Regions from separate parts of the Thomasclavelia spiroformis DSM 1552 genome, predicted to be linked through region 1. Evidence: riboswitches for the same ligand, from Rfam matches in the RefSeq annotation. Region 1 holds a riboswitch; the other holds the start of a gene.
What was found. A riboswitch is a leader RNA that binds a small molecule or an ion and turns the genes downstream of it on or off. The one in region 1 is predicted to bind lysine.

Region 1 (9,354 bases):
CTAAGACTGTTTTATTATTAAATAAATTGAAGTTTTGAAACACCATCCCAACTTTACTACGATGTTTATTTACATTAATTTCACCTTTTAAAATATCTTTTCCATGATACATAATTTTACCAGCATTTGGTGTTTCTAAAATATTTAAACAGCGTAAAAATGTTGATTTACCACTACCACTAGCACCAATGATCGTAACAACTTCACCAGAAGAGACTGAAAAATCAATACTATGTAATACTTCTAAATCACCAAAAGATTTCTTTAGTTTTTCAACTCTAATAATTTCTGACATTATTGTACACTCCCCTCTTGATCAAAAACAATCGCTTTTTTACGATTCATTCTTTTTTCAATATAATTTAATATTCTTGTAGTTGGGAATGTTAAACATAAATAAATCAAAGCAACTACAAAATAAGTAGGGACAAATGCATATAAACTTCCAGCAACACTTTTTGCCTGATAGAATAATTCAGTAACTGCAATAACATTTAAAACACTACTATCTTTAATATTAATTACAAATTCATTACCGATTGCTGGAAAAGAATTTTTAATTGCTTGTGGTAAAACAATATATAACATTGTTTGTACACTATTCATTCCAATACTTCGAGCTGCTTCACTTTGTCCTTTATCAACTGCTTGAATACCTGAACGAATAATTTCAGCCATATATGCTCCAGTATTGATTGTAATTACAAAAACCCCAGCCGTAAATGGCGACCAATGGACAATATTTTTTAAACCATAATAAATAAATGCCCCTTGTACCATCATTGGTGTTCCTCTAAATATTTCAATATAAACAGTAGTAATAAACCAAACTACTCGTTTAACAATCTTACTAATTAAACTATCTCTTTCTTCAACCTTGATTGCTCTAATTGCACCAATAATTAAACCAATCAATAATCCTAAAATCGTACCACTAAAAGCAAGTGTCAATGTTGAACCAATTCCACTAATAAATAATGGACTATAAACTTCAAAAATTTGTTTTGCAGCAATAAAAATATTATCACTTAAACTTGTAATTGTTGCCGGAATACGTTCAATTGCTTCATCCATCATTTCACGTTTTTCTTTATCGGATAATGTATCTAGAAAACTATCAATTTGATTTTTTAATTCTGGATTATCTTTATTTACTGCTATTGATACTGATGTATCTGTTAAATCAACATCAAAACCTTTTCCATCTGCAAATTCTACATATGTCAAATCCGGATTTGTTGCAACAATTCCCGCAGCTACAGGTAATTCAGCAGTTACTCCATCAACCAATTCATTATTTAATTGCATTACCATTGCTGGATAATCTTCTAAAGCAGTTGCATGAATAACGTCAGGAATTTGATCAATTACAGTATCATATAACGTATTTAATTGTCCTAATACTTTTTTATTAGAAAAGTCTTTTAAACTTTTAGCATCAGCTAATTTATCATCTTTTCTAACGATCATGACCATTTGTGATTCATAATATGGTTGTGTAAAATCAACTCTTTGACGACGATCAGCAGTATCAGTCATCCCTGCAATTACAGCATCAATAACGCCTGCTTGAAGCGCTGGTTCTAAACCATCCCAGCTCATCTTTTTAATTACTAATTCTTTTCCTAAATACTTAGCAATTGCTCTAGCAATAGTTACATCATAACCATCAGCATATCCGCCTCCTTCTAAGGCAACAGTTGTCTCAGTTTCATTTACCTGAGTCCAATTAAATGGTGTGTAGTTACACTCCATTCCTACTACAAAAGTATTATCATCTTCCTCTTGGGCTTTTATCGTATTAATTGGGGATATTATCGATAAAAGTACAGTTAATACTGTAATAATTTTTAATAGTTTATTCATCTTTTCTTTCTCCTAATTTTGATATGAAAAAAAGTCGTGCTATTAACACGACTTGGTTATCTTGTGCTAATAGCTCCTCTTCATTACTGAAGGAGTGTTGTAGGTATTTCCCACAACCCCTAGATAATAAATCGCCATTTATTATCTATCGGCAAAGATTACCTTTCCTATAGATCACTGTATGCCTACTTACTATAGTACTCTGATGCTTTGCAACCTCTATTTTTTTCATTTTTAGAATATCTTAATTAACTGATTTTGTCAATAAAAATCTTTTCTTATAACTTTAATCAGTTGACTTTTATTAGTATATTTTATAAATTTATATTTAAAATACTAGATCATTATTTATTACTATTTATTTTTATCTATTGTCTTCGTTTTAATTTTGCTTTTATATATAAGGCAAATAATAAATACAACTCCTATTAGTGGTAATCTTAAAACACTTTCAAACGTATTACCCACAGCTAGACTAAAAATATTCATAATAATATAAGAAACTACAAATAATGATATTATTAAGATTATATTTTCTTTTAAAAGTCTTGAAACATCTTTTTTTCGCCAAGTTATAACTATCATTACAATCATTAGTATTGTTAATATTCCAATAATATAACTTATCGGTCCTTGAATACTAGACATCTCAATTCTTTGTTCTATCTGTAATTGACTTAAATTTTCTGTTCCAATAAAATAATCTTTTCTTATTTGACAAATCAAATGAATTGTTTGTAAAAGTGCAATCAACCCTAATATGATCCTATTAAAGATAATTCGATTAAATTTCATATTTTATCACGCCTTTAATGTATATGTATGTCCGCAACTTCCATAATCTAAATTTAATGATGGTAAATAATCATGAAGCGTAAGCTCCGCTCTAACTTTATACGAACAAGAATATTCCACAGATAGTCTACTTGCTTGTCTTTTACTTGTTGAAACATCATAAATACTTGGACTAAAAGCACCACCCCACCCTACAAATTCAACACTTAATTGAGGATCATAAATATATGTAATATTTCCTGTGCTAGGATTATATGAGAATCTACAATATAATGATGTTAGCCATTCTTTAAAATATCTGTTTCCACTATCATAGCCACTTTCATAACTTTGAAAAGTTTTTGCTACTACTGTACTCGCCCTAGTAGAAGGCTCCTCTTTTATATATGTTATTTCATAATTATTATCAACTATTGCTTTATTTATGGTTGCCAAATCACCATTATTATATGAATTTCGATATAAATTTAAAAAATCATCTGAAATTTCTCGCTCACCATTATAGACAAGTACATTTTCCTCATCATTAAAGCATTTTGTAATAAATTCTTCAAATAATTTTGATACATGATCGATGTTTGATAATGCCTTAACGCTGAAAATATCAAAAAATACGCATAAACTTAGAACAACTATCACAAAACTTAAAAAAACTTTTTAAGATATTTTTTCATTTTTCTTCCCTGGTATATATAAATTAAAAACCTCTCTAAATATACCTTTTCTTTTCATTATTGTAGATTACTATACAAACCTTATTAATATATTTATATTAATTACTTTTTCACCTTCTCTCCGTTTATAATTTCGTTATCTACCAATAATTTAATATACTTCTTTAATAATTATATATTTTATAAAACTATATATAGCAAAAAATATAAATCTAACCATAAATTAATATACTGTTATATTATATATATTATCGATGCTATACCATACAGTTTTGATTTTATTAAAATTATATACATAAATACTATAATTAATTTTATAATTTTCATTTTAGTAAGCTATATTTTTATCTTAATCAAGTAATTCATTCTGTTGTAAATATATGATTAAAAATTAATTATTAGAAATTGTATAATATTTTATTCATTTAATATTTCTCATATTTTTTAATGCCTCAGGCTCAATTTCTTGATATTGATGAAATTTTGAAATCATATTTACCAATAATACTGCTAAATAAAATATAAACTTAGAAATTACCAATAAATATATTTTTTTAAGTTCATAGATGCCTCAACAGTTAAAATATGAATAACATAAATCATATAAATAAAATTATTTAAGAAAATAGAATCAGTGAAATATAAGTAATTTATTTAAAACAACTTGAATGTTATTAATTGCATCCTACTATCTTGATTTACCTCACTTTTCTATAATTTTTACATTTAAATTGTTTTCCCTTATAAATATTTTTTCTAGTATGAAAATACTTTATATCTACATATTAATAAAGTTTATATTATTTTTACACCTGCATCATAACATAAAAAAAAGAGAAATATTATTTTTTCTCTTTAAACGGTTAAATATGTAATTAAACGGTCAAATTTTTATTATTTAGTTTCATAATATACTTTTTTCAATTTGATCTAGCTGAAAAAAATTATGTAGTGAAAACTGGTCTTGAACTATTAGATTATATATTGATTGAAAAAAATGATTTTTTAAAAAAGTAGTACATAAAAACATTTATTACTTGAATTATTGTCCACTAAAAGATAAATATTTTTATAATTTTAGGAAATTCAATCAATAATGTAATCGAAAATTGCAGTTCTAATTACACAAAACAAACAAAAATTAATATTAGCTAATATCAAAATAACTATTATATAAAAATACAAAACAGTATATCTAAACTAACCCTAAAAAATAATTCTACAAATCATGGTTATAGGATAAAAAATATAATGGTATTATTGATTTTTCTGAAGATAATTACTTTTCCATTGTTAAAATAATAATTTCACTTTTTAAAACCAAATAATTTTTCATGTTATTGCTAAAATTTAAAGAGTGATATCACAAAAATAACTCTTTTTTATTAACACTCAGATAATCAAATAAAAAAGTAGAGTTTCCTCTACTTCAAAATAATATGATAAAATCTTTATGCACCAACACTAACAGTTTCTGGAAGGGTACTTCCTCCATCAATAACCATAGCTGTTCCAGTAATATAACTACTTTCGTTACTACCTAAAAAAGCAGCTAAATCACCAATTTCTTCAGGTGAAGCTAAACGTTTTAAAGGTGTAGCATCGGCAATTGCTTGTTTAACACTTTCAGGATTATTAGCATCGCTTTGCATAGCAATACTATTAGCCATTGGAGTATCTACATAACCAGGACAAATCGCATTAACATTGATTCCATCTTTAGCAAACTCTCTTGCAAGTGATTTAGTTAAACCAATCAAAGCGGCTTTACTTGTAGCATACCCAACTTCTCCTTCATCAGCTACCATATATCCTGTAACTGAACTCATAATAACAATCTTACCGTTTTTATTTTCAACCATTGATGGTAAAATAGCTCGACAAATATTCCATGCCCCTTTTACATTAACATCTAAATGAAAATTATAATCATTCTCATCTGTGTCTAAAAAGTTTTTTAAACGACATACTCCTGCATTAGATACTAAAATATCAATCTTACCAAAAGTCTCAATTCCTTTATTTACAGCATTTTTACAATCATCCATTTTTGTAACATCAGTTTTTACAAAAATACTTTTAATTCCATATTGTTTTTCTAACTGATTACAAAATTCTTGTGTTGAATCACTACGTGCACATAAAATTAAATTTGCACCTTGTCTTGCATATACTTTTGCAATTCCTTCACCAATTCCTTTACTTGCACCAGTAATAAGTGCCACTTTACCTTCTAATTTCCCCATCTTTTTTCCTCCATTTTATTTAAAAGCTATTATATATTTTAAATATTCAATCGTATCTTTCGATAAAAATAATCTCGATTCTAAATTATGATCAATTACAATTGCATTAACATTTAATTTTTTCATTAACTTTAAATAATCAATAAGCTTTAACTCTAAGCAATATTTTGAAACTTTTTTAGAAAAAATAGAAAAATATAACTTATTATCTATACTAACTGGATTCTCTAATAAAAACTTAATTTCATCTTTTGATAACGTTAGTAGTCTTTTTTTAGATATTTTTATTTTAGTAATTATATAAACCGGATTACTTTTAAGATATTCTAAAATATCTCTTAAACTATCTAAATCATTATTATTTTGATAATTATAAATCATTTGAGACAATGTCATTATTTAAATCCTCTATAACATCGATATCAAATAATTCCTTATAATCATTGACTTCAAAAAATAAACACTCATCAAGATATTTATTTAAAACTTTTCTTCCTCCATAATCTCCTTTTAACTGCTTCAATTCATCAACATATTTACAATCAAAAATAGTTGGGTTCCCTACTTTATTTTGATAACTTAAAGTTGCTAATGAATAATTAGAAGCATTATAAGTATCAAGCATCTTATTTAAAGTTTGATAATTTAAATTAACTTGATCAGCTACAACAAACATTACTTGAAAATTATCTTGTTTATTAATCATCTCTAAGCCTGCCTTAATTGAATATGAAATTCCATCTTTACATTCAGATGAATACACATAATCTAAATCAGGATATGCTTTTGTTATTTCAAAATATTGAGTAACCACGATTAATTTACAATCATTACGCATCGAAACTAATTTAATGAGATTATCTAAACCATAGCGGTATAATTCTTTATCATTTATCTTATAAAATAACTTATTAGTACCAAAGCGGCGGCTATTGCCTGCCGCTAAATAAATAATATATGTCTCCATTATTCCTCAGGTAAAGCCATCAATACTTTTTCTGGTGTCATTGGCAAATCTCTAAGCCAAATTCCAGTAGCATTAAAAATCGCATGGGCAATTGCAGGGGAAGGAGTATTAATAACAATCTCACCAATTGATTTAGCCCCAAAAGGTCCACTTTGTTCATAACTGCTTTCAAATTCAACACGTAATCTTCCCATATCTAAGCGAGTTGGAATTTTATATTGCATAAATGAATTTTCATTAATAGCCCCTTTTGCACTGTATTGAATATTTTCATATAAAGCCATTCCAATTCCTTGGACAATTCCCCCTTCAGTTTGTACCCTTGCTAGATTAGTATTAATTACCGTACCACAATCAACCACAGCAACATAATCTAATACATCTACTTGTCCAGTATATTTATCTAATTCGATTTCAACCATTCCAACCATAAATGGTGGTGGTGAAACTGGTGAAGAATGGGACATTGTAACTTGCACAGGTATTTCATTACCACACATTGATTTAGTTGCAAGATCAAATAATAAAACCTCTTTATTAGTTTTTAAATTCTTAACACCTTTACCTGTAAAAACTAATTCATCATATTCACACTGTAAAATTTCAGCTGCTAATTTACATAAATTTTCTTTTAACCTTTCACAAGCTTTTAAAACTGCTTTACCTGTAACATAAGTAGTACTTGAAGCATAAGAACCAGAATCATATGGTGAAGCATCACTATCAGCACCAAAAACAATAATTTTATCAACATCGCATTCTAAACTTTCTGCAGCCATTTGCGCTAAAATTGTATCACAGCCAGTTCCCATATCGGCTGCTCCAATCGATAGTGTATAATAACCTTCATCTTCTAATTTAATTGTTGCTGAACCGACATCAACTCCAGAAATTCCTGAACCTTGCATGGCCATAGCAATTCCAGCACTACGTATTTTACCATTTTCTAACTTACGAACTTTTGATTTATTTTCCCAATCAAACAATTTTTTAGCATGTTCCATACATTTATCTAAAGTACAACTTGTAGCTACTTCATTATAGTAAGCAGGCATTGTTTGTCCTTGTCGAACCATATTTTTTTCACGAATTACCACAGGATCAATATTTAAACGAGCCGCTAATTCATTTACGATTGATTCAACTGCAAAAGTTCCTTGGGTTGCTCCATAACCACGATATGCGCCTGCTGCTTGAGTATTTGTATAAACAACATCATAACTAAATTTAAATGCTTCTAAATTATTTGAATATAACGGTATTGATTTATGACCAGATAATCCTACTGTAGTTGGTCCATGTTCACCAAAAGCACCAGTGTTTGATAGTGTATAAACATCAATAGCTTTAATTGTTCCATCGTTCATTGCTCCTATTTTCACCGTTACTTCCATTTCATGGCGCGGTGAAGCTGCAATTTGCGATTCTGTTCGAGTATAAATGATACGTGATGGTTTTTTAGTCATCCATGTTACAAAAGCTGGATATATTTCGGCTACAACGGTCTGTTTAGCACCAAAACCTCCACCGATTCTTGGTTTTTCGACTCTAATTTTTGATTTTGGAATACCAAGAGCATTAGCTAAAATTCGACGAACATGGAAAACAATTTGCGTTGAACTAATTACATGTAAACGTCCATAAGCATCAATTTGACAATATGTTCTAAATGTTTCCATCATTGCTTGATTATTAGCCTTAGTATGATAAGTTCTTTCAATAACTTCGTCACATTTAGAAAACACTTCATCAATATTACCATCTTGACAAGTTTCACTAGCACATAAGTTTCGTTGATTATCAGCACCAACAGGACATAATGATTTCCAGTTATCTTCAGGATGAATTAAAATTTCATTATCTTTAGCTTCTTTAAAATCAATAATTGCCTCTAAAACTTGGTATTTTACTTTAATTAATTTTAAGGCCTGATCAACTACTTTTTCATTTTCTCCTGCTACAATTGCTACTGCATCTCCGACAAAACGAACTCTTTGATCAAGAATCAAACGATCATATGGACTAGGTTCCGGATATGTTTGACCAGCCATTGTAAAACGTTGATTAGGCACATCTTTATATGTATAAATAGCTTCAATTCCACTAATTGCTTTTGCTTCAGTCGTATCAATTTCTTCAATTAATGCATGAGCATGTGGAGAACGTAACACCTTAACAATTAAACAATCATTAGGAGTAATATCTTCAACATAAACAGGTTTCCCTAAAAGAAGATTCATCGCATCTTTTTTTACTACTGCTTTATTTACTTGTTTAAAAGATTTCTCCATCACTATTCTCCTTTCTGTTTTTTAAACGCTAAATAGGCTTTAATTCCGCATAACTGTCCTTCATATCCTGAACAGCGACAAAGATTACCAGATAAATATGCAAGTATTTCATCATCACTTGGATCAGAATTTTCTTTAAATAACGCCATGGCATTCATCATAAATCCAGGATTACAAAAACCACATTGTTCAGCTCCTTGATTTGCAATAAACGTAGCAAACTCGCTAGCTTCTTCTTGTAAACCTTCTAAAGTTACGATTTTATGTCCGGCTACACGTAATGCTAAAATACTACAAGATAAAATTGGTTTATCATCCATAAATACTGTGCACAAACCACAATTACTTGTATCGCAACCACGCTTCACACTCAAACATCCATTCATTCGTAGAAAATCAATTAATAACATATCTGGTGAAATATCCTGACAAATATCTTTGCCATTTAAATTCAATTTAATTTCCATGATTTTCCTCCTTATCAAGTTCAAATAAAGAACGTTGAATCAATACTT
Region 2 (9,354 bases), 1.2 Mb from region 1:
AAATAATAACTATAATTCAACGATTTTAATGGTTACTCATGATGCTTTTAGTGCTAGTTATGCTTCTAGAGTTATTTTTATTAAAGATGGTAAATTATTTAATGAATTTGAACGAGGAAATAGTAGTAGAAAAGAATTTTTTGAAAAAATTATTGATGTTGTCTCAATTTTAGGAGGCGATATAAGTGATGTTATTTAAATTATCATTAAAAAATGTAAAAAAAAGCTTTAGTAACTATACAATATATTTTTTTACATTAATTCTAGGAATTTCTATTTTTTATATTTTTAATGCTTTAGAAACTCAAACAATAATGTTATCACTTAGTAAATCATTACATGAAATTATTAGTATGATGAATAACATAATTGTAGGTTTAAGTATTTTTGTTGCAATCATTTTAGGATTTTTAATTATTTATGCAAATCAGTTTTTAATTAAAAGACGTAAAAAAGAGTTTGCATTATATATGATATTAGGAATGTCAAAAAAACAAATATCAAAAATATTATTAGGTGAAACAATTACGATTGGATTTATATCACTCATGATTGGATTAATTATGGGGATTGGTTTATCACAAGTTATGTCAATCATTGTTGCAAATTTATTTGAAGCTAATATGAATGAGTATGTTTTTATTTTTTCTAAGAGTGCTTGTATTAAAACAATTATTTATTTTGGAATTATGTATATTTCAGTAATATTATTAAATACATTTAAAATAAATAAATGTAAGTTAATAGATTTGTTGTATGCAGATAAAAAAGCGTCAAAACAAAAATAAAAAATCCAATTCTTTGTGCATTGGTATTTATTTTTTCAATCTGCTTGTTAGCATATGCATATTATAATGTAACGATTGGAGCAGCTAATTTAAAAAATCAATTTTCTGTTTTATTACAGATGTTCTATGGAGCAACTGCTACGTATATGATATTTTGGTCATTATCTAATTTATTATTAAAAATAATGATGTTATTAAAGAATATTTATTTTAAATACTTAAATAGTTTTACATTAAAAGAAATAAGTAGTAAGTTAAATACTACAGTATTATCAACAACGATTATATGTTTAATGTTATTTGTAACAATTTGTATTTTATCAACATCTTTTGCAATTAATAATAGCATCAACACACAAATAGATTACTTTATACCAGTTGATCTTCAAATTGATATAAATGGTAATAAATCAGTTAGTAAATATTTATCTAAACAAAATATTGATATAAAAAATGATTTAAAAAATGTCTTAGAATTTAAAACATATACTACAGATCAATTAAAAATAAAAGATACTTTTGGAAGTGTATATAATGAAGCAAAAGAAAATTTTTTAAATTCAACTGAAATAATTATTAAACTTAGCGATTATAATAAATTAGCTAAATTATATAATTTACAAGAATATGATTTAAAAAATGAATATATAGTAGTATGTGATTTTGAAAGAATAAAAGAAAATAGAAACAAAAGTTTGAAAAATAAACCAGAAATAGTGATAGGCGATAAAAAATATAGTAGTAAATATGATCAATGTATGGATGGATTTTTGAGCATGGCAGGTGGTGAGGTGAATTTTGGTTTTTATATCTTACCTGATCAAGCAGTAAATGATTTTAATATAAGTAGTAGTTATTTAGTAGCTAATTATAATGTAATGAATGAAAATGATTATAATCAAATGATTTTAGAAAAACTTAATAATTTAAAAAATGAAGATGGTAATGTAAATACTCGTTTAGATATTTATAATGGAACAATAGGAATTACTACAATGATAATTTTTATTAGTTTATATTTAGGAATAGTATTTTTAATTGCTAGTGCAGCGATTATTGCATTAAAAGAATTATCACAAAATATTGATAATAAAGAAAAATATAGATTACTTAGAAAACTAGGAACTAGCGATAAAGATATTAATCATTCTTTATTTATTCAAATTTTAATTTATTTTGTTTCGCCATTAATCTTAGCTATTATTCATTCATTTTTTGGATTACAAGTTTGTAAAAATATGTTAGCTTCAACAACAAATCCTTTAACTGGAAATATAACTAATTCAATTTTATTGACAGCAGTGATACTTATTTTAATTTATGGAGGATATTTTTTATTTACTTATTATTGTAGTAAAAATTTTATTAAAGAAGAATAATTCAATAAAAATTTTATCTGATGTATTAATTTGGATTTAGAACATATATATTATTATCGAGTAAAAATTAAGAAAATTGGCAGATAAAAACAAGATATAAAGAATTATAATCAGTATTGTAATATATTATTTATTGTGATATATTATAGATAAATTAAATTAGAAATAAATAGAAGATAGAGGCGCGAATAGTTATGAAATTTTTATTGTAAGATGCAAACTAGATAAAAGTAGAGGAGCTTTCGCCGAAGAGATAAATGATTGCATGCATTTATACTCTGGTCTTATAGAGAATATCTATAAGACTGTCATTATCATTTGATAATGATGAGCTATCATTGTTCATATGTTGTTTATGTTGCAATGATATACTCATTGCAACTTTTTTTATAAAGGAGATAAAAAAATGGAAAAGATTGTTGAAGTAGTAAGTTATGAAGAAAATATTATTCAATTAAAACTAACTAATGTACCAAAACATCCAATGTTGATTGCAAAAATATTTACAATTTTAAGTGAGTGTAATGTAAATATTGATATGATTTCTCAAGTTATGATTGAAGATGCGATGCAAATTGAAATTACATTAGATGAAAAATATCAAAAGAATTTAAATGAAGCAATACTATGTTTAAAAAAAGAATTTGAACAATTAGAAATTGCAACTAATCGAAAATATTTTAAAATTGCTGTAGGTGGTAAACTAATTGAAACAACACCAGGAGCAGCAGCAAGGGTATTTACAGTTTTAGGTGAAAACAACATACATTTTTATCAAGTTACAACTTCAAAAAGAACAATTTCATTTATTATCGATAAAAATATTAAAGATTTGGCAATAACTAAAATTAATGAAGAGTTTGGTTTAAATAAATAGGAGGAGATTATGACTATTTTTAATGGAAGTGCAGTTGCACTAGTATTACCAATGCATGAAGATGGAAGTATTGATTTTGAAGGATTTAAAAAACAAGTACAAAGAATGATTGATGGTGGTGTACAGGCTTTATTAGTTAATGGAACAACTGGGGAAACAGCAACCATTACTATGGAAGATGAATTTGAATTATTAGATATTACTTTAAAAATGGCTAAAGAAAATGGTGTAAAAGTTATTGCAGGAGCAGGGTCTAATGATACTGCAACAGCATTAACAAAAGCTAAAAAAGCAAAAGAAAAAGGTGCTGATGCTATTTTAGTAGTTACTCCATACTACAATAAAACGAGTCAAAGAGGATTGATTACTCATTATACTACGATAGCTAATGAAGTTGATATTCCAATGATTCTTTACAATGTCCCAGGAAGAACAGGAGTAAAGATTGATGTAGATACAGTAGTTGAACTAGCAAAACACAAAAATATTGTAGCAATGAAAGATGCAACAGATAACATTGCATATGCAATAGAGGTAATGGCTAGAACACAAGGAATGGATTTTGATATGTATTCAGGATGTGATGATAATATCTTGCCATTTATTTGTGCAGGAGGTAAAGGAGTAATATCAGTATTATCTAATATTTATCCAAGTCAAACAGAATTATTAGCACAGTTAGCTTTAAAAGGAGATTTACCAAGAGCTCAAGAACTTGCTTATGCTCTAGAACCAGTAATTCGTTATCTATTTATAGATGTTAATCCAATTATGCCTAAAGCAGCTTTAGCAAGAATGGGTATTTGTAAACCAACACTAAGATTACCATTAATAGAACCAACTGAAGAAAACAAGAAATTATTATTTGATGCAATGGATAAATTTGAAAAATTAGGATTTTAGTTTAAAATAATATTAGTTTAAAAATCACAGTAAAAACAAATTCGTATCCGATTAGAATACGAATTTGTTTTATTAATATTTGATAAAAAAATAATCTTTTTGTTATAATTGTTTTTATAATTAAATTTTATAGATAGAAAGGAACATAGATAGAATGAAAGTAATAGTATATGGATATGGTTTAATGGGGAAAAAAGTTGCTAATCGAATTAGAAGTCAAAATGATATGGATCTAATAGCAGTTGTAAGTTATCAATTCGATGAAAAAATACCGGAAAAGTGTTTTAATTCTTTAAAAGAATGTGATGAAAAAGCAGATGTTATTATTGATTTTTCACATCCAAATAATTTAGATGATATCTTGACTTATGCAAAAGAAAATAAATGTAAACTAGTAATTGCTACAACAGGATATAGTGAAGAACAATTAGAAAAAATAAAAGAAGCATCTAAAGACATTTCTATCTTTCAATCATATAACACATCATATGGAATACAGATGGTAACAAAAATATTAAGACAAGTAGCAAAAGAATTTTACAATGCAGGATATGATATTGAAATTTTAGAAAAACATCATAATCAAAAAATAGATGCACCATCTGGTACAGCTAAATTATTATATGAAGTAATGGAAGAAGAAATTAAAGAAATAACACCAATTTATGATCGTAGTTCCATCCATGAAAAAAGAAAACATGAAGAAATTGGAATTCAAGCACTACGTGGAGGTACTATTTTTGGTGAACATACTGTAATGTTTGCAGGAATAGATGAAATTATTGAAATAAAACATACAGCATTATCAAAAGAAGTATTTGTACAAGGAGCAATCAGTGCAGCATATGCATTAATTGATAAAGAAAATGGTCTTTATACATTGAAATCATTATACTAATTAAGTCAAGGGGGATAATATGGTATTACAAACAGAGTTTGCACAAATAAAAAATAATAATTTATATATTGATGAAATCAAAGCAACTGATTTAGTAGAAAAATATGGAACACCATTATATGTTATGAGTGAAGGACATATTAGACAACAATTTAATACACTTAAAACAAAAATGCTTGAAAAATATGAAAATACATTACCATTATTTGCATCTAAATCATTTTCTTGTCTTGCGATATATAAAATAGCAAAAGAATATGGAATAGGAATTGATTGCGTTTCTGCAGGGGAAATTTCAATCGCTTTAAAAGCAGGTTTTGACCCTAAAAAAATATATTTTCATGGAAATAATAAATTACCATCAGAAATAGAATATGCATTAAGTCATGGAGTTGAAAATTTAGTTATAGACAATTTTTATGAAATTGAATTAGTTCAAGAAATTGCTAAAAAATTAAATATAGTTGTTAATGGCGTAATAAGAATAACACCAGGAGTATATGCAGGAGGACATGATTATATTCGTGTAGGTGCTAAAGATACTAAGTTTGGATTTAGTAGTCATGACAATACATATTTAAAAGCAATAAAAAAGGTTATAGATGCATCTAATATTAATTTTGATGGAATTCATTGTCATGTTGGTAGTCAAATTGAAGAAATTCAGGCCTATGTTTTAGCAATGAATAAATTTGTTGATATAGCTTATGAGATTTATGATATTTTTGGAATTACTATTAACAAATTAAATGCCGGTGGAGGTTTTGGAATTTGTTATACAAAAGCTGATAAACCATTAGAATTTGAATTAGTTGTTGATACAATTATGGATATTATAACAAAAGGATTTGAAGCACGTAATTTAAAACGCCCAATGGTATTAGTAGAACCAGGACGTTACTGTGTTGGAAATGCAGGTATAACCTTATATACAGTCGGATCTTATAAAAATATTAAAGATATTCGGGATTATATTAGTGTTGATGGCGGAATGACTGATAATATTCGTTCTAGTTTATATGCAGCAAAATATGATGCAATTATTGCTAATAAAGCAGAAATGCCTGCTGATCGATTAGTTACAGTAGCTGGAAAAAATTGTGAATCTGGAGATATTTTAATTAAAGATATTATGTTACAAGATCCTAAACCAGGAGATATTTTAGCAATGTTTTCAACTGGAGCATACCACTATACAATGTCATCTAATTATAATCAATTACCTAAACCAGCTGTAGTGTTTACTTATAAAGGTAAATCTAGAGAAGTAATTAGACGTCAAACATTTGATGATTTGATATATTATGATATTGATTCAAAATATTAAAAGCGGTTATAACCGCTTTTAATTTTGACAGAAAAAATAATAATGAATCTTATAATATTCTATGTTATTATTTGAATAAAGGAGGTTAAAAATGAAAATATTGATTATAGAGGATGATTTTATTTTTGGAGAAAAATTAAAGAAACTATTAGATGAAAAATTTGCCGGCAAGAAAAATGAAATTGTAATTCAAAAGAATATAACTAACTTGGATTTAAGTCAAAATTACGATTATTATTTTATTGATATCATGTTAGATGGAGAAAATGGTATTAATTGTGGTAAAGCAATTCTTGATAAGAATTATTTTGCTAAAATCATATATATGTCTTCAGAGGATAGTTTAGTATATGATACATTTGTAAGCAAAGTATATTTCTTTTTAAGGAAAGAAAATCTAATTCAGGATTTAGAAAGATTATGGTATAAAATAGAACAAGATAGTATAAAAAATAATGATTATATTGAGATAATATCCAAACGAAAAAGAGAATTGATTCTAAAGAAAGATATTATATATATCGAATCAAATAGAAATAAATGTCAAATATATTTACTTGATGGACAATATGATGTGTATAAAACATTAAAATCATTTTTAAGTGAATTAAATGCTGATAAGTTTTTTAGAGTTAATAATTATACGATTATCAATTTAGAATATATTAAAAATGTAAATAACAAAAAGATAACATTAATAAATGGTAAACAATTTACTTTAAAGAAAAATTATAATAGTTTTGTTGATGCATATCATAATAATTATATGAAGAGGTTCAAACAATGATAATAAATTTTTTAGAATCATTAATAGCATCATATTTCTTTACAAATTATTTTGATTTAAAAATAAATAAGTATCTATATTTTATGATTAATTTTATAATTATTAGTAGTGTAATAAACTTGTTTGGTTATATAAAAGATTATAGTATTATGTTACCATTAATTGTTGCAATGACAGCATCATTAATTGCATATATAGGAACTAAAAATAATTATTTAGAAATATTATTTATTACTTTTTTTGATGAATTGATAGTTGGATTATCAATAACTATTTCTTTATTAGTAGATGGATTAGTATATCCATTTATAAGAAGTCTTATTGCAAAGATGTTATATTTTATAATTGTTTTTATTGTTATAAAAATATGTAAAGAAAAAGAAATAAAATTAGAGTCAATATATTGGAAATTATTAGCAGTTGTAGTTATAGTATTTTATTTTGCTTACACTATTTTGTTACAATCTTATTTAGGAATGGAATTGAATAGGGTTTTGGTGTTTATAACATTATTGTCTCTTGGCTTATCAGTGATTGGTATTGCGATAATTGTTTATTATATATCAAAATTAGAAAAACAAAATCAAGAAACACAGTTTTCATTACAAAAATTGGAAATGGAACAAAGTAATTATGTACAACTTAATGAAGTAGCTAAAGAAATTAAAATAATTAGACACGATTTGAAACATGATTATTTATTAATAGGAAGTTATTTAGAAAATAAAAATTATTCTAAAATAAATGAAATCGTTAAATCGCGTATAAAAGATTTGCATGAGGGAGTGAATACTGTTAATAGTGCAAATGAATTGATAAATACAATTATTAATTATAAACTTATGATAGCAGATAGTAAAAGTATTGAAGTAAATTGCGATTTAAATGTAAGTAATAAAATATATATGAAAGACTATCATTTAAATGAATTATTATCTAATTTAATTGATAATGCAATTGAAAATTGTTCTAAAAATAATCCTAAAATAAATATAATTATTAATGAAGATGTATTTTTGTATATAGAAGTTATCAATAGTATTGATGTATCTGTTTTGAACACTAACCCTAATTTAATAACTAATAAAAAAGGAGATATTCATGGACATGGTATTAGAAGTATAAAAAGGATTGTTAATGAGTATAATGGAAATATAAATTTTTTTGAAAACGGTTTAAAATTTCATGTGTCAATAATTATTCCGTTAAATTATCCTCATTAAAATGCTATTTGTCCTAAGTATATTTAATTATTTTTAAAAATATTATAAGATAATACACGGAGGCGGTGAAAGGATTGATACAAGGTATATCGAATTGGCTACTAGATATATGTAATAATAATAATGTTATAGATTATGACGAAGAAATTTTTCTATATGGGGTCGAAGTAATCATAACATCTTTGATTAATATAGCTTTACTTTTAACAGTTGGATTGGTAAGTGGAACAACTGATCAGGCGTTGGTTTATTTTGTCTCTTATGCATTTTTAAGAAAGTTCATTGGTGGATATCATTGCAACACTAATTTGAAATGTATTACGTTTAATGTTTCTAAGTATATTCTCTATGTACTTATTTGCCCACACATAGAAATATCAATAATAATTATGCTGTTAATAATTCTATTTACCCTAGTTTTAATAGTATATAAAGCACCATTTGAGCATAGAAATAGACCAATTAGCCTTGAAGATAAAATTGTATATAAAAAATATGCATTTATAATAGCATTTATTTATGGAGGAGCAATTTTATTATTTAGTACATATAGCTATATCTTATCATATGTTTTAGTTATTATAAACTTATCTGCAATACCTTGTATTCTAGAGAGTTATGAAAAAAGTTCTTAAATTATTTAGTAAACTTGTTTTAACTGCTTCTGCTGGTGCAGTTAGTGGTGCATCTCGTTGGGCTGATTACCAACCAAAAGAATCAGAAGTATTAAAAAAATTAAAGAAATTTTAATGAGGGGAAACTTTCTTTAATCATTTACCTTTTCTTCTTCCACTATATAACTAAGTTATAGAAATTGTATATACAAAAATATGTGGTAACACAAAATATTATTAGCTTAAGTATGTTGACGAAAAAGAGAGTAAAGAAATCAGTTATATTTTAACTGATTTCTTTTACTTTATTAGTATTAAAAAGGATTAGGATTATTGAGTCTTAATCCTAATCTGATTAAATTATTTCTTTTTTTGCGGTTTGCTTAATTCTTCATGAATTCCTTGCATTTTATAATCCAAATTAGAGATAGTTTTAGCACAATCAATTAATTCATCAAGTACTCGTTTAGAGACGTCATTAATTGATTTATAACGTAAATGATGTTCTAAGCTCGCCCAGAAATCCATAGCTATAGTTCTGATTTGAATTTCAACTGG

Region 2: another riboswitch for lysine. It lies ahead of NQ543_RS11955 (ACT domain-containing protein); the one in region 1 lies ahead of NQ543_RS12080 (ABC transporter permease subunit).

What each region holds. Positions count from the first base shown of each region.
Region 1 is NZ_CP102275.1:1,158,833-1,168,186, reverse strand. It holds gene NQ543_RS05365 (amino acid ABC transporter ATP-binding protein) at 1-295, opposite strand, end outside; gene NQ543_RS12080 (ABC transporter permease subunit) at 295-1,866, opposite strand; lysine riboswitch at 1,929-2,096, opposite strand; gene NQ543_RS05350 (hypothetical protein) at 2,221-2,661, opposite strand; gene NQ543_RS05345 (hypothetical protein) at 2,668-3,300, opposite strand; gene ucpA (SDR family oxidoreductase UcpA) at 4,787-5,581, opposite strand; gene NQ543_RS05335 (hypothetical protein) at 5,597-5,977, opposite strand; gene NQ543_RS05330 (nucleotidyltransferase family protein) at 5,952-6,548, opposite strand; gene NQ543_RS05325 (xanthine dehydrogenase family protein molybdopterin-binding subunit) at 6,548-8,839, opposite strand; gene NQ543_RS05320 ((2Fe-2S)-binding protein) at 8,842-9,306, opposite strand; gene NQ543_RS05315 (FAD binding domain-containing protein) at 9,296-9,354, opposite strand, start outside.
Region 2 is NZ_CP102275.1:2,502,672-2,512,025, reverse strand. It holds gene NQ543_RS11970 (ABC transporter ATP-binding protein) at 1-199, shown strand, start outside; gene NQ543_RS11965 (FtsX-like permease family protein) at 189-788, shown strand; gene NQ543_RS11960 (FtsX-like permease family protein) at 809-2,167, shown strand; lysine riboswitch at 2,337-2,510, shown strand; gene NQ543_RS11955 (ACT domain-containing protein) at 2,574-3,044, shown strand; gene dapA (4-hydroxy-tetrahydrodipicolinate synthase) at 3,054-3,947, shown strand; gene dapB (4-hydroxy-tetrahydrodipicolinate reductase) at 4,102-4,845, shown strand; gene lysA (diaminopimelate decarboxylase) at 4,865-6,172, shown strand; gene NQ543_RS11935 (LytR/AlgR family response regulator transcription factor) at 6,264-6,959, shown strand; gene NQ543_RS11930 (GHKL domain-containing protein) at 6,956-8,182, shown strand; gene NQ543_RS11925 (accessory gene regulator B family protein) at 8,257-8,817, shown strand; gene NQ543_RS11920 (cyclic lactone autoinducer peptide) at 8,801-8,932, shown strand; gene NQ543_RS11915 (GTP pyrophosphokinase) at 9,157-9,354, opposite strand, start outside.